Regions from separate parts of the Virgibacillus dokdonensis genome, predicted to be linked through region 1. Evidence: riboswitches for the same ligand, from Rfam matches in the RefSeq annotation. Region 1 holds a riboswitch; the other holds the start of a gene.
The links. A riboswitch is a leader RNA that binds a small molecule or an ion and turns the genes downstream of it on or off. The one in region 1 is predicted to bind thiamine pyrophosphate.

Region 2: it holds a riboswitch for thiamine pyrophosphate, as region 1 does, so the genes downstream of both, thiW (energy coupling factor transporter S component ThiW) here and B2C77_RS03495 (IS4 family transposase) in region 1, are expected to answer to the same signal.

Annotation. Positions count from the first base shown of each region.
Region 1 is NZ_LT745763.1:375,983-383,658, forward strand. Features, by position in the region: gene B2C77_RS03485 (ECF transporter S component) at 1-163, opposite strand, end outside; gene B2C77_RS03490 (YkoF family thiamine/hydroxymethylpyrimidine-binding protein) at 156-773, opposite strand; gene B2C77_RS03495 (IS4 family transposase) at 1,304-2,533, opposite strand; TPP riboswitch at 2,770-2,872, opposite strand; gene lhgO (L-2-hydroxyglutarate dehydrogenase) at 3,247-4,434, shown strand; gene B2C77_RS21310 (response regulator) at 4,522-4,734, shown strand; gene B2C77_RS03505 (response regulator) at 4,704-5,234, shown strand; gene B2C77_RS03510 (TAXI family TRAP transporter solute-binding subunit) at 5,656-6,651, shown strand; gene B2C77_RS03515 (DUF1850 domain-containing protein) at 6,653-7,120, shown strand; gene B2C77_RS03520 (TRAP transporter permease) at 7,246-7,676, shown strand, end outside.
Region 2 is NZ_LT745763.1:3,449,830-3,457,505, forward strand. Features, by position in the region: gene B2C77_RS17675 (ABC transporter substrate-binding protein) at 1-134, opposite strand, end outside; gene B2C77_RS17680 (ABC transporter ATP-binding protein) at 375-1,343, opposite strand; gene B2C77_RS17685 (ABC transporter ATP-binding protein) at 1,385-2,365, opposite strand; TPP riboswitch at 3,009-3,115, shown strand; gene thiW (energy coupling factor transporter S component ThiW) at 3,354-3,851, shown strand; gene thiD (bifunctional hydroxymethylpyrimidine kinase/phosphomethylpyrimidine kinase) at 3,988-4,794, shown strand; gene thiM (hydroxyethylthiazole kinase) at 4,791-5,564, shown strand; gene thiE (thiamine phosphate synthase) at 5,614-6,231, shown strand; gene B2C77_RS17710 (MerR family transcriptional regulator) at 6,847-7,617, opposite strand.

The sequences.
Region 1 (7,676 bases):
TAATGGATACGATAAACCAAATCCCAAAAATAAAGTCATAACCAATGGGGCCCATAAATGATACAAGTAGCTTTCCTACTGGGAGGAAAGCTAAATAGACAATCCCAAATACGACCGATAAAACAGCCATAACAATAATTTCTTTTAAACGCCAGTTAGTCATCGCTGTTCACATCCTTTTTAGAAGGACTGTTAGCTGATATTGTCGTCGTCATAACGGTGTGAGAAGACCCACTATGTTCCATGTTGACAAAGACTTGTTCCAAGCCATTAAATACATCCTTACCATCTCCATCTAATCGTGTGGCGTAATGAATGGAGGATACGCGGATGTTTTGCTTTTTCATGGCTTCAATTTGGTCGTAAATGAGATTCATATAGTCGCCGCCACCTAATGGATAGAGAGAAAACTTTCCGGCTACCTCTTGTTTGATCTTATTGCTCTCTGCTTCGTTTAATCGTCGATCATCTTCAGCTAAAAATACATCCCCATCAGAATCTCCCGGACAACCGATAGAATAGGTACCACTAAATACGACATGGTAACCTGTTTGTGTGGCATGAAGAAATAAAGCCTTTGTGACATCAAATACATGGGTGATTTTCCCTCTCACACATGTGCCTATGTCCGTTGTTTTCACCCAAACTTTAGATGTGTCTACTTCTTTTAATGCTGTTGTAATAACATCCACAAAATGATCTGTCATCGGATAAATGGCAAAATCACAGCCAGCTATTCTACTGTTGTGGCAAGTATGAAATGGATTATTCAATTTTCTTCCTCCTTCTATGAATCATAGTTTTATAAATGTACCGCGATGAAATTGTGCTACAAGAGCAAAGGAACTCGTTTTGAACTTTTATAAACAAGTTTTCACATAGAACAAAGGCTCGGGGCGCCCGATTAGCAACGTAGCGAGTGGAACGAATCAACGAAAGTTTTAGGAATCATGCTCCTGCAACAGGAGTATGTCGGCGCCCTCCGGCAAGCCCGTCTTTAGTCGGCCTTCCTATTTAGAACGAACCGATGATGACTTATCGTAAGGCGATTTCGTGAAGTCGCCTAGTTGCTGGGCGCTGGAGCCGGACGTGGCTAAATAACTTAGTTAGTTTATCCACAGCTGCAAAATTTTATAATTTCCCACTAGCGTTGCATAAAAAGTAATGCTTCAAGTCAAGCGTTAATTTTCCATTTGAGACATAGGTAACAGAATTTTCTGATATATGTTATTTGTACACAATGAAAAAAAGACAACAGGCATGAGAGGTAGCCCTTCATCCATTTTTTGAATAGTATATACTTTTAAACGAATGGATCGTATGTTAAATCATCTAAGTGTAACACGTCTCCTGTCTCATATTGTGCTAGGGTCTCTGCAAAAATTCGCTCATTGTCCCACCTTCGTCGTCCACTGGACTCTCGCTCTGGTTCTTTACGCACTTTCAAAATAAAGGTTGCCATGGATTGATCGTAACCATCCTTTATCCAACGCAACATTTCCAGCAAGGTTCCTTTGAAACCTATTTTATTTTTCATTAGGATGATCAGGCAAAAGGTAATCATTGCAAGATAGACTTGATTATAAACGGCATTTTCACTCTTACCATATAATGTTGTAATGACCAAGTGTTGCTTGATCCATTTGAAAAACAACTCTATTTTCCAGCGGTTTCGGTAGATATCGCTGATTTCTTGCGCACTGCGCTTGGCGTCGTTACACACAATCCGAATAGGCTTGCCATTACTATCTGTTGTCTCTATCAATTGTAATGGATGTTTCATGTTTCCGATTGTCACCATGGCATGGCGTGTGATGGGAGAAGATGGATCCACGAGTAACTCTTCCACGACGTGTACCACTGTATTGGCTTTGATACGCGTTGCAAATTTTATTCCTTTTTCCGAATAGGCATCGAACTTCGCAAAGTTGAAGTACCCGCGATCGAATACATGAAGCACATCTAACTGATAAACAATTAATTCATCCAGCTGTGTCTCATCCGCTGGTCGGGCTGGCGTTAGAATCATCTTATCTAGCGAGAGCGTATCATTGCACAACCTAATTGAAGTGTGCATTTTAATCCCGGCTTTTGTTTCTCGAAAATCAGCCCATTCATAGCCACTAAGACACATGGAAATAGTCGATGAATCAATCAAATGCAGCTGAAGCAATGCCTTTCCTGCTTTCACAGGTCCTAGTGTATACTGTACCTTTTGAATGAGATGACGAAGAATAGCTTCTGGTATTTCATGTGGGATTTGTCTATTCTTACGCGAGAGTTGTGACTTACTGATACTGTCTATACCTACTAATCGCTGCACCGTTTTTTTGCGTGAAACAGACTGACTGATTACTGCAAGATTTTCTGATTTTTTAAGTTGTGCGTAAATAAATAAGCGAATATAGGCAATGGTATCTAGCTTTTTCACATACTTGTCTACCCCTTCTATATCAATCATTTTTTGAATAACTTTTGTATCTAATGGATGAATGTATTCCTTGAATACCATTTTTATGGTATGATTGTCCATGAAAGACTCCTTATAATTTGGGATTTGGACAGGACTACCATTCCCTTATTATAAGGTTTTTTTATGCGTTTTTGTATTGATAATTCCTATTATTCTTAGTATTGACACAAGGTGTTTTTTCTTGACTACTTTATAAAAAATTTATGCAACGCTAGTGATAATTTCCTAGACCACAAAAAAGACTGCTTTCGTGAAGAAGGCAGTCTTTACCAAATAGACTATGTATGTTGTACTCTCTGGTTTTGACTGCACTTCCCCACGCTAGTATTATCCAGATCGGGTAATAAGGGTCAGAAATTATCCTCTCAGCCATCTAAAATAGCTCCCCTAGTGCAAATAGTTATGCGGTTTTATAGTTTGTTATAGTGAATTATAGTATAGAACGTCAAAGTTCACAACCAATTCGTTTGAAGCTTATAACTAAATTGCACAGTAAATACCATTTCCCTATCGAAAATAGCAGTATATATGCTTTTGTTTAAATTTGTTTTCGAAAAGGTTATTCGGTCCATTTCATACTAAATAGTATATGGAGATTCGAAAAATATATGTTGATTGTGAAATTGCACAGTTGTTTGTGCTTTAGCTTTATTTCAAGTTGTTAAGTTCAGTTTAAAAACTCGTTTAATTCGAAATAATTATTTAATTAAGATAATATGTTGAATATACAGATTGGAGAGACCTAACTGAAGGAAGGAAAGGGGAATTCGTGCATGTATGATTACATTATTATTGGTGGAGGTATTGTAGGTTTAGCAACTGCATGGCAGCTGAAAACAAAGCATCCGCATTCATCCATTGCCGTATTGGAGAAAGAAGAAGCATGGGCAGCTCATCAAACAGGGAGAAACAGTGGGGTCATTCATAGTGGTATTTATTATAAACCTGGTAGCTTAAAGGCCCAATTAGCGGTGAGGGGTAGAAATTCTATGATTGCATTTTGTCAAAAATATGAGGTGGAGCATGAAGTTTGTGGCAAAATCATTGTAGCTACAAGAAAGCGAGAACTACCGTTTATGGATCAACTGTATCACCGAGGTTGTAAAAATGGTTTACAAATAACAAAATTACAAAGAGAGGAAGTTATTGATCATGAGCCATATGTTCAAGCAGAAGGAGGATTGTATATACCGACAACAGGTATTGTGGATTATCAACAGGTGGCTTATAAATTAGTAGAGTTACTCGCAAACCAAGGAGTTGAGTTGTTTTTAAATACACAAGCACATCAAATGAATGAGAAAGGATTTGAAGTAACGATAGATACGAATCATCAATCTTTGATCGCTAGAAAGGTTATCAATTGTGCGGGATTGCATAGCGACCAATTGGTTAAACAGTCGGGTATTTTAGCGGATGTAAAGATTATCCCTTTTCGTGGGGAGTATTTTACATTAAAAGCAACGAAACATTATGTAGTAAAAAATTTGGTCTATCCAGTACCAGACCCAAAGTATCCATTTTTAGGCGTACATTTGACGAGAGGAATTCATGGTGAAGTGCATGCAGGTCCTAATGCAGTATGGAGTCTTAAAAAAGAAGGATACAATAAGTGGGACATAGATAGGAAAGAAGCACTAGCTACTTTGTTATTTCCAGGATTTTGGCGATTAGCAAAGGCAAATATAAAGGTGGGCGCAATGGAAATGTCGCGTTCTTTGTATAAAGCATTATTTGTAAAAAGTTTGCAGCGTTTTATTCCAGAAATCCAAACAGAAGATGTGATAAAAGCTCCATCTGGTGTACGCGCACAAGCTATGCTTCGAGATGGAACACTACTTGATGACTTTTTTATTATACCCGGAAAAAATGTGCTCCACGTTTGCAATGCACCTTCGCCCGCTGCAACAGCTTCGCTAGAGATTGGTAGGATGATAGCTGAACGGGCATCATTATCATAAGTTTTTTTCGCTATAGGAAAGCTTCATTTTACAATTTTATCACAAGGGGCCGAATTCGGGATCAAGTCCGAAGAGAGGGGGATACGAATGTGTAAAAATACAGAGGTAAAAGTTGTTATCATTGAAGATGATCCCATGGTGCAGGAAGTAAACAAAAAGATGGTAGAAAAAGTAAACGATTTCATCGTTGTCGCTACTGCAAGAGATGGAAAAACAGGTGTCGAGCATTGTCAAATCTATCAGCCCAATCTATATTACTCGATATTTATATGCCTGAACAAGATGGAATTCAAACGATAAAGGCGCTTCGACATCACAATATAAATGTGGAAGTAATTGTCATCTCTGCTGCAGAAGATAGGGAAATGGTTCGCAATATGATGCAGCATGGGGCGTTTGATTATCTTATAAAGCCATTTAAGTATAGTCGTTTAGTAGAGGCATTAAACAAGTATCGAGATTATCATTTTCATTTCTATGGCAACGATAGAGTTGACCAAGAAATGATTGACTTGTGGATCAATAAGCGGTCAGAAGCAAACCATAAAGCGAATGCGCTTCCAAAAGGATTGAATAAGCAAACATTACAGCAAATTACCAACTTATTAGAACGCAAAAATAGTTCTATTTCAGCTGATGAAGCAGCTTCCTGTATAGGAATTTCCCGAGTTACCGCAAGAAGGTATTTAGATTATTTAGAAAAAGGGGGTGCAGTTGAAATTGTCTTACAGTATGGAACTGTAGGCAGACCTGTAAATCGTTATCAGCTCATGCGTAAAGTGAATAAAAACAGCTCTTAATCCATCATATAATTATAGGTTTCACCCTCTTTTTTTAAAAGAATAAGAAAGTATAAAATTTATTGTTGGGTACCGATTTAGCGGAATAGCGACGTCCGGCTCCAGCACCCAGCAACTAGGCGACTTCACAAAATCGCCCTACGATCAGTCACCAGCGGTTCGTGCTAAATAGGAAGGCCGACTAAAAACGGCTTGCCTTAGGGCGTCGGCATATCCCTGTTTTAGTGCCAGGCTTCCTAAAACTTTAGTTGATTTGTTCCAGTCGCTACGTTTCTAAACGGGTTCTTGCGCCTTTGTTCAGTGTAATTAGGAGTAAATATTTTGAACAAAATGTCCAAAACGTACATTATGTTCAAAATATTTATCATTTTACTTGGAAGCGTTATCATTTGAACCATAACAATGGAGGGGGAGAGGAGTTATGCAGAAATATATATTCCTTATTATGGTCATTATAGGGCTGTTTTATTTAGCAGCTTGTAGTGGAGGTGATAAAGCAAATAATCATTCAGCGGCTAGCAATGGAGAGGCACAAGCAATTGTTTTTGGAACAGGTGGCACATCCGGAACCTATTATCCGATAGGAGGTGCTTTGAAGCCAGTTTTTGAAGAAAGTGAATTTGTAAATAATGTAACTGTTGAATCTACAGGTGCCTCTGTTGCTAACGTTCAAAATATGCAGAATGGATTGAATCAAATGAGCATTATCATGAGCGATGTTGGGTTTGATGCAATAGAGGGAACAGGTCAATTTGATGGAAACTCTGTAGATGTGCAAGCACTGGCGGGTATGTATCAAAATGTTGTTCAAATTGTTGCTACTACTGATAGCGGGATTGAGAATGTGGAAGATTTGGAAGGGAAACGTGTTGGTGTTGGTAAAGTAGGATCTGGTGTGGAACAAAGCGCACAGAAGGTACTAGAAGTACTGGGGTTATCCTATGATAATCTTTCTAAAGTTACACATACAGGTTACGCTGATAGTGTACAGGAAATGAAAAATGGAAATTTAGATGCAGCGTTTTTCACTTCTGGTATCCCGAATAGTAATATTACAGATTTAATGCAACAAAATGATGTGGTGTTTGTAGAAATAAAAGCAGATATAGCAAATACTTTGATGGAAAAGTATCCGTTTTATAAATCGTTTACGATCCCAGCGAATGATGAGACGATGTACAATCTAGCGGAGGAAGTGACAACGGTTGGTATTCAGAACTTAATCGCAGTATCTCCTGACTTAAATGAAGATATTGTATATGATTTAACAAAACGCTATTATGATTATTTAGGGAGTGAAGAGATCTCTATTCATGCTTTGAAATATTTAGAGAGAGATCAAATAGCAACGGATTTAGTAGTACCATTGCACCCCGGAGCGAAAAAGTTTTATCAAGAGCAGGGATTGGTAGACTAATGTGAGGATACGTTATGTCCGCCGTGTTTTGCTTATTTTATGTTTCTTGGTTGTCAGTTTTATTGGGATGCTCTTTTTTCCAACGCGAGCCATTGTTGTTTTACAAAATGATGCTATTATTTATGCATTTCCTGAAAGTGAGGGTACGTTTGCGTTGGAATGGGTGCACTCCGTTGAAAAAGAAAAATGGATAGAAAAATTTCGAGTGAATAATTGTCAAATTTTTTTACAATCCACAAAGTTTAAAACGTTTGGAGCAGGGGTGCCTGCAATAACAGAACAAGTAATCAAACAGAAAAACGGCTGGTTAGTTGTAGATTTACATCGAGAAATTGGGAGTGAGCTAGTGGTTCGCACTACAGAAATAAACCATTATAAGTTTATCTTTAAAGGGAAGTATTATCCAATGGCAGCAAGTGATGCTCCTTATGTTATTAAAACGGAACGTGTTCCTTTTTTTGCACTATAGGAAAGTATTTTTGGTGTTTATATTATAAGATAATTGACGGCGTTTTTCGCGATAGATTTAGCGACAAGCCAAGTTCTTCTAATATTTAGTAGTCTGTCCCCAATAAAGAATGGTGAGGTGAAAAAATGAGCGGTGGAGATAAGCTACGGGATTACGAGAGAGAAAGTAACGTACGTACGCATTTACCTAGAGGTGTTCGGATACTATTTGTTGGAATAGCTGTAGCCTTAGGGATTTTTCATCTTTACACATCCTATGCAGGTGCGCTTGTTGATATAAAACAACGTAGTATTCATCTATACACACTAATGATGCTAGCATTTTTATTGTATCCTATAACAAAGAAGAAAAAAAGAAACAAAATACCAATATATGATTATATGTTAGCAGGTGCATCGCTCGTTTTAGGAATCTATATGTTGGTGTCAGCAACTACGATTATTGAGTCAGGCGGGCAAATTAATCATATAGACGTGTATGTAGGAATGGTCGTTATTATCGTATTATTTGAAATAACGAGGAGAGTAACCGGATGGGGGCTAACATTATTAGCTTT
Region 2 (7,676 bases), 3.1 Mb from region 1:
GTACCCTCTTCACTTGCACCACCACTTTCCTCCTCTGCTTTGTCCGTTTTTGCTCCACCATCACCACTACACGCTGCTAGAAATAACATACATAGCAGCATGAAAATAAACCAAATCGCGCATTTCCCCTTCATTTTTCTTCCCCCTTAAAATTTTTTAGTTAGAAAGACTTGTTTTGTCGCCAAGTCTTATGGGCGAAAGCTGTAATGTTATACGATAAACCTTTAAAATTTTATGCTTTCCTATCGTGTAAACGAACACGAAGTTCTACATTTTACCCTCACACATTTAATGAGCACTCCATATGCACTAGTAAGTTTTTTCATGCTCGCTAACCATTTTCAATCGTGCACATCCCTTTACACAACATGCTTTCACGTGTATAAATGACAAGCAATAAAATGATTCGCTTCCATCTCTTGGAAAGCAGGTTTAGCTGTTTTACAAATATCCATTGCTTGCGGGCATCGTGTATGAAAGACACAACCTGGTGGGGGGTTTGCAGGGCTAGGTACATCCCCTTTTAAAATAATTCGTTCTCGAATGCCATCTGGATCTGGGGTCGGTACAGCTGATAATAATGCTTGGGTGTATGGGTGCTGTGGATTTTCATACAATGTATCCTTGTCCGCTAATTCCATCATTCGTCCCAAGTACATGACCCCTACACGATCACTAATATACTTTACAACACTTAAGTCATGCGCAATAAACAAATAAGTCAATTGAAATTCTTCACGTAATTTTTGCATTAAATTCAAAATTTGCGCCTGAACAGATACATCCAATGCAGAAACAGCCTCATCGCAAATAATTAATTTAGGATGATTTGCTAACGCTCTAGCAATACCAATTCGTTGCCGTTGTCCACCACTAAATTGATGTGGGTATCTGGAAGCATGGTAGCTATTTAAACCGACTATTTCTAACAGTTCTTTCACACGCTGTTTACGTGCTGTTTTGGCTGTCACCCCATGAACAAGTAGCGGTTCTGCAATGATTTTTTCAACCGTATGTCTTGGATTTAACGAAGCGTAAGGATCTTGAAAAATAATTTGCATATCTTTGCGGAGCTTTCGCAACTCTTTTGCTTCAAGATCCTTTATCCTTTTTCCAGCAAACATCACTTCCCCACTCGAAGGCTCCAATAATCGTAAAATGGCTTTTCCAGTTGTTGATTTTCCGCATCCTGACTCTCCAACAATACCAAGTATCTCTCCTTCTCTTACACTGAATGAGACATCATCGACAGCTTTGATAACACGCTTTTTCCTTCCAAATACCCCGCCTTTAACTGCGAAATGTTTCTGTAATCCTTTCACTTCTAACAATGGTTGGACCACTTTCTCCTCTACCTCCTTCCTGCTTGCTTTAATGGGAGCAATCATGCTTCCTTTTCATGTAAAAAGCATCTACTTGTGCGGTTATTTTCTAGTTCATATAATGGAGGGTTTGCTTGAAAACATGGTGCAAATGCCCATTCACAACGAGGTGCAAAACGACAACCTATCTTTTCCTTCTGTGGCTTAGGAACCGTACCTGGAATAGAATATAATTGTTGTTCTGTTTTCTTCACATTTGGTAATGAACGAATTAATCCTTTTGTATAGGGGTGGTTAGGATATTTTAATATTTCTCTCGTCGTCCCTTCTTCGATGATTTGCCCAGCATACATCACTGCGACGCGATCACAAATCTCTGCAACGACACCTAAATCATGTGTGATGAACAGAATAGCTGTCTGCTTTTCTTGATTTAACTGTCGCATTAAATCGAGTATTTGTGCCTGTATCGTTACATCAAGTGCTGTTGTTGGTTCATCCGCTATTAACAAATCTGGTTCGCAAGCCATCGCCATTGCAATCATGACCCGCTGTCGCATTCCACCTGATAATTGATGCGGATAACTAGCGACAATAGCATTTGCCCTAGGAATTCCAACAAGTTCTAATAATGTAATCGCTTTGTTACGCGCTTCTTTTTTGCTTGTTTTTTCGTGTAGTCGAATCGCTTCTATCATTTGATTACCAATGGTAAATAAAGGATCTAAAGATGTCATTGGTTCCTGAAAAATCATAGCAATTTCATTTCCCCGTATCTGTTTCATTCTTTTAGGAGAAGCTGATACGATATTTTCCCCTTTAAAATAAATGTCACCACTTACAATTTTGCCAGGCGGGCTAGGTATTAATTGCATGATGGATAAGGATGTGACGCTTTTTCCACAGCCCGATTCTCCAACAATACCAACGACCTCTCCTTTACATACAGATAAACGAACCCCATTCACAGCGGGAACCTCCCCTTTTTCCGTAAAAAAATGCGTATGGACATCTTTTAGTTCCAGTATGACTTCTTTGGACATTCTGATTTCACCTCGTTTCTTACAAATTTCCACCACTCTAAAGCACCTCAACTTTAGAAATAGATAGTTTCTTGCCATATATTTGCGGTGGATGTTGTCATGCCTTTACATTTTAAACTCGCAAATAGGTATCTTGTTAACAAACTAAAAATTCAGTCTATTGAAACAGTTTTTTCCCCGGTTCATTATCACCTGTAAGGAATATCTTGCATTTACTTATTTTGTAATAGATTTGTTCCCCCTCCTTTCACTTTCTGATTTATCCTTCTATAATCTCATGGAGTAGGTCACCACCTCTTCATGAAAGCGTTTCTAATATACCGATGAAAAACTAGGATTTTAGAACCATCTTGTAATGCTTATCATATTCATGTCCACATGAAATTATTAACCTTTCTTTTAAAAGTTTTGAATATGTTTTAACTTCATCTATAAAAGATGGACCGTAATTTTATAGAAAGTGGATTTGCAGGCCATTATTCAAAACAGGCAATTATTTTCCCTTTACAACTATCTCTAAACCACGCAAGTACAATTCAAGGTAATAAAGATGCGGAAAGGTACTAGCTTTTTCCATGACAAACATCTACCATTTTGTTAAGCTTGATGTGTTAGCGTTTAATATTTTAGTAGAATATTTTATAAGAACTACTAGGGGAGCCTATCATGGGCTGAGAAGAAGCAATAGCTTCTGACTCTTATTGACCTGATCTGGTTAAGACCAGCGGAGGGAAGTAGTAGAGATTCTCTTTCTATATTTCTTCTTCTAAGTCAGGTTCTGTCTGGGGTCTGACTTTTTTTGCATGTTAGGAAAAGATAAGGTTTATAGGATAAGTAACATGGCGTTATGCTTGTTCCTTTTGTTCTATTCTATTCGTCGACAACGACTTCCCGTTTAGAATGAAAGAAACCTTACAGCAACTTCTATTAAAAATGCTGTTCTTCACTACTTTCCTCTTAGTAAAATAGACAAAAGCAAGGTGATGCTATGAAAAAAACATACACATTAACATTAATGGCTGTCTTTGTTGCTATTGGCACACTAGCAGCACAATTTCTTTGGTTTCCTGCTGGATTTGCCAAAGCGTACCCCGTGCAACATGCTGTTAATGTGATGGCAGCTATTACGTTAGGACCTGGACCTGCTGTAATAATAGCTTTTATGATTGGTCTGTTACGAAATATGCTAGGACTTGGAACTTTATTAGCATTTCCAGGAGCCATGGTAGGAGCATGGTTTGCAGCTTTACTGTATCGTAGATTTGAGAAGAAACGATGGGCTGTCATTGGAGAAAGTATAGGGACTGGAATTGTAGGATCCTTGCTTGCCGTACCCATTGCTCGCTTATTCATGGACAGTAGTGCCGGAGCTCTATTCTTTGTCCCGTCATTTTTAGCAAGTAGCATTTCTGGAGCTTTTTTAGGGTGGTTTATTGTTTCACGCGTGAATACAGATAAGCTGATTCGTATACAAAGGCAGTATTAAACTGGCTTTAAGTCCAAGACTATATGATAACTATTTATATGTTTGGGAATCATTCTAGATAGTAGTTCGCTCGAAAATGAGCCATCATGGTTCACGAAATATACTGGCAATTATATAAAGAAAGGAAGCGAATAATTTGAAACCAATTCCATGTGCATTAACGATTGCAGGAACTGACCCAAGTGGAGGTGCAGGTATTCAGGCAGATCTGAAAACATTTCAAGAGTTAACTGTTTATGGTATGTCCGTCATCACATCGATTGTTGCACAAAATACAACTGGTGTACAAAATGTCCACCATATCCCTATTGATATGATAGATGAGCAATTGCAATCTGTTTTTTCTGACATGCCTGTACACAGTCTAAAAACAGGCATGATTGCCAATGAATCGATGATGCGCGTCATCCAAAAACAACTTACTAGTACAGACGCATACTACGTCATGGACCCTGTTATGGTTGCTACTAGCGGCGATCCTTTAATTGCCGAAGAAGCAAGAGATTATTTAAAAGAACAGCTTCTACCTTTAGCAACTGTTGTTACGCCAAATATTCCAGAAGCAGAATTTATTACTGGCAACAAAATCCATGATGTTAACGATTTACAAGAAGCAGCCAAAGAAATGGTGGATAAACATGGTGCTCGGGCTGCCCTAGTAAAAGGTGGACATATGCATGGAGATGCCATTGACTATTTATATGATGGACATAAGATGCATACCTTTCACTCCAAACGCTTTGACACAACAAGTACGCATGGCACTGGTTGTACGTACTCGGCAGCCATTACCGCTCATTTAGCTAAAGGCCTGCCGTTATATGAAGCGGTAAAAGAGGCTAAACAATTTGTTACAGCAGCTATTAAGCATTCTTTCCCATTAGGCGCTGGGAACGGCCCTACCAACCATTGGGGAATTCGTGAAGAAAGGGTGAAACAATGAATACATCAATTATAGAGCAAGTTAGGGAGGCCAATCCGTTAATTCACAATTTGACAAATGAAGTCGTGATGAATTTTACTGCTAATGGTTTACTAGCTTTTGGGGCTTCACCGATTATGGCAAAAGCAACAGAAGAAGCAGAAGAAATGGCGTCCATTTCTAATGGTGTGCTTATAAATATTGGTACATCAACATTGACAGAGATACCAGCAATGAAGCTTGCTGGTAAAGCCGCCAACAAAAAAGACATCCCAGTAGTACTAGACCCTGTTGGCATTGGCGCCACATCATTTCGTAAAGATGTCGTTAAACAATTATTACAAGAAGTACAATTTACTGTTATTAAAGGAAATGCAGGCGAAATGGCTAAGCTAGTTGATATGCCATGGGAAGTAAAGGGGGTAGAATCTGTCGGAGATGGTGATGGAAAAGAGATTGCTAAAAAAGTAGCCAACATGTATCATACGACTGCTGTAGTAACAGGAGAGACGGACTATATTTGTAGTAACAATGAAACGGTAATAGAAAACAGAAGCGGGCATGTCTATTTGGAAAAAATCACAGGTGCTGGTTGTTTGCTAGGCTCTATTATAGCAGCTTGTCTAGCTACAAATGCGAAAGTAGAAGAACAGGCATTTGCAGCCGTACATTTTTATGGATTAGCAGCCGAGTATGCTGCTAATCAAGAGCATGTTCAAGGTTCTGGCAGCTTTCTTCCAGCCTTTATTGACGCATTGTCCAATGGAATAGATCAGCTTAACATCAAGTAATATGTCTTTCGCAAGAGCTAAACGTTAAGTAAATAAGGAGGCTAGAAGCTTGCATTTACAAAAAGCTTTACGTAAATATTTCATCATGGGAAGCCAAAATTGTGATCGAGACCCGAAGCAAGTTTTAAAAGAAGCGATTCAGGCAGGTATTACAGCTTTTCAATATCGGGAAAAAGGATCTGGTGCTTTATCTGGCATACAAAAAACGTTATTAGGAAAAGAATTGCGCAATATCTGTCGCCAACATAACATTCCGTTTTTTATTAATGATGATGTAGAGTTAACAGCAGTTTTAGATACAGATGGCATACATGTCGGTCAAGATGATAAGCACGCAAAAGAATTGCGCCAACAGTTTCCAAATAAATGGATTGGTCTTTCTGTTTCCAACCTGGAAGAACTGCATGCCAGCCCGCTGGATTACGTCGACTATCTTGGCGTGGGCCCCATTTTCGCAACTTCTACAAAAGAAGATGCAAAGATGGCAGTAGGTACAGGCTTTATAACAGAAGTAAAACGGCTATACCCCAACATGCCAATTGTTGGTATAGGCGGAATTAACACTGAAAATGCAGCAGCTGTTATGGAAGCAGGCGCTGATGGCGTTTCTGTTATATCGGCAGTTACTAAAGCTCCCGATATACAAACAGCAGTCGCAAATCTATAAAGGAAGCCAAACCAATTAGATAAACTTGGCTTGTCGCCAAGTCTTATGGCGAATGGCATAGTTTTTCTTATACTATAAACATTTAAACTTTTATACTTTCCTATAGTGGAACAAAGGATCGGGGCGCCCGGTTAGCAACGTAGCGACTGGAACGAAGCAAACGAAAGTTCTAAGAATCATGCTGCTGCAACAGGAGTATGCCGGCGCCCTCCGGCAAGCCCATCATTAGTCGGACTTCCTATTTAGTACGAACCGATGACGACTTAGCTTCGGGCAATGGAGTGAAGTCGCCTAGTTGCTGGGCGCTTGCGCCAGACGTGGCTAAATAACTTAGTAAGTTTATCCACAGCTGCAAGATTTTCTAATCTCCTTGACAATAAAAAAACAGCAGCGTTTTGATTCTACTGTTTTTTTATTGGTTTAAGGTGTAGCAACTCGTCCATCATTGTGAACTTCAGCGTCTCATTGGGAACTTCGAATAACTAGCTTGTGAACTTCAGCGACTTTTCATGAAACTCAAGCGAAATTAGATGAACTTCAGCGACTTTACATATTTCTACAGTCTCAGCGGGCCATGCGCTCCCACACTGAGGCTTTATCTGTCATTAGGAAGCTTTAACGATGATCTGCGTAAATTGCCATGGCATCACGCATAAAAATGGCTAATCCTTCCCCAAATTGATCCATATTTCTCTGAAAACGTTCGTCTTCTACATACATTTTTCCTAAGCCTTTAAAAGCGTCGTAAGAATAGGTTCCTATATGATTTAACAGTTGATACCATTCTCCAATTCGCTGTTGTGCAATGTCTGAAGCAGGATCTTCATTACGAATCTCTGCCAGCCTGCGATACAAATCGTTCATGATTTGTTGCAAGTTTTCTTCGTCCTTTAATTGTTTAATCTTGGCATTTGCTTTGTCAACAGCTTCATTCCCCCAACGCTCACGCGCTTCTTGCTCGTAAGGGTTGTTACTAAAATCAAAGCCTGCAAAGCGTTCCTTGTTGCTCATGTTCATTTCCCCTTTCGTATGTTGAATCGTTTTTTGAATCGTTTCTAGCATCGTATCAATTTGGCTTCGTTTAGCAAGCAATCGTTCGCGATGCTTTTCTAACGCTTCAACTTGATCAAAGATAGGATTATCTAAAATGGCTTTTATTTTTTTCAAAGGAAAGCCAACTTCTTTATAAAATAAAATTTGCTGTAGCCGTTCCAATTCATCATCTGTATAAATGCGATAACCTGCTTCGGTTGTATGTTCCGGCTTTAGCAAACCAATGGCATCATAATGATGAAGCGTACGGATGCTAACACCAACTAAACCAGCAACTTCCTTTACTTGCAACCTATATCCCTCCCTAATTTTTTTAATAGTAAAAGCTGTCATTTTCCTTGTATTATAATCCCTAAACCCTATAGAAAAAGCATAAACGATAACGTTACGTT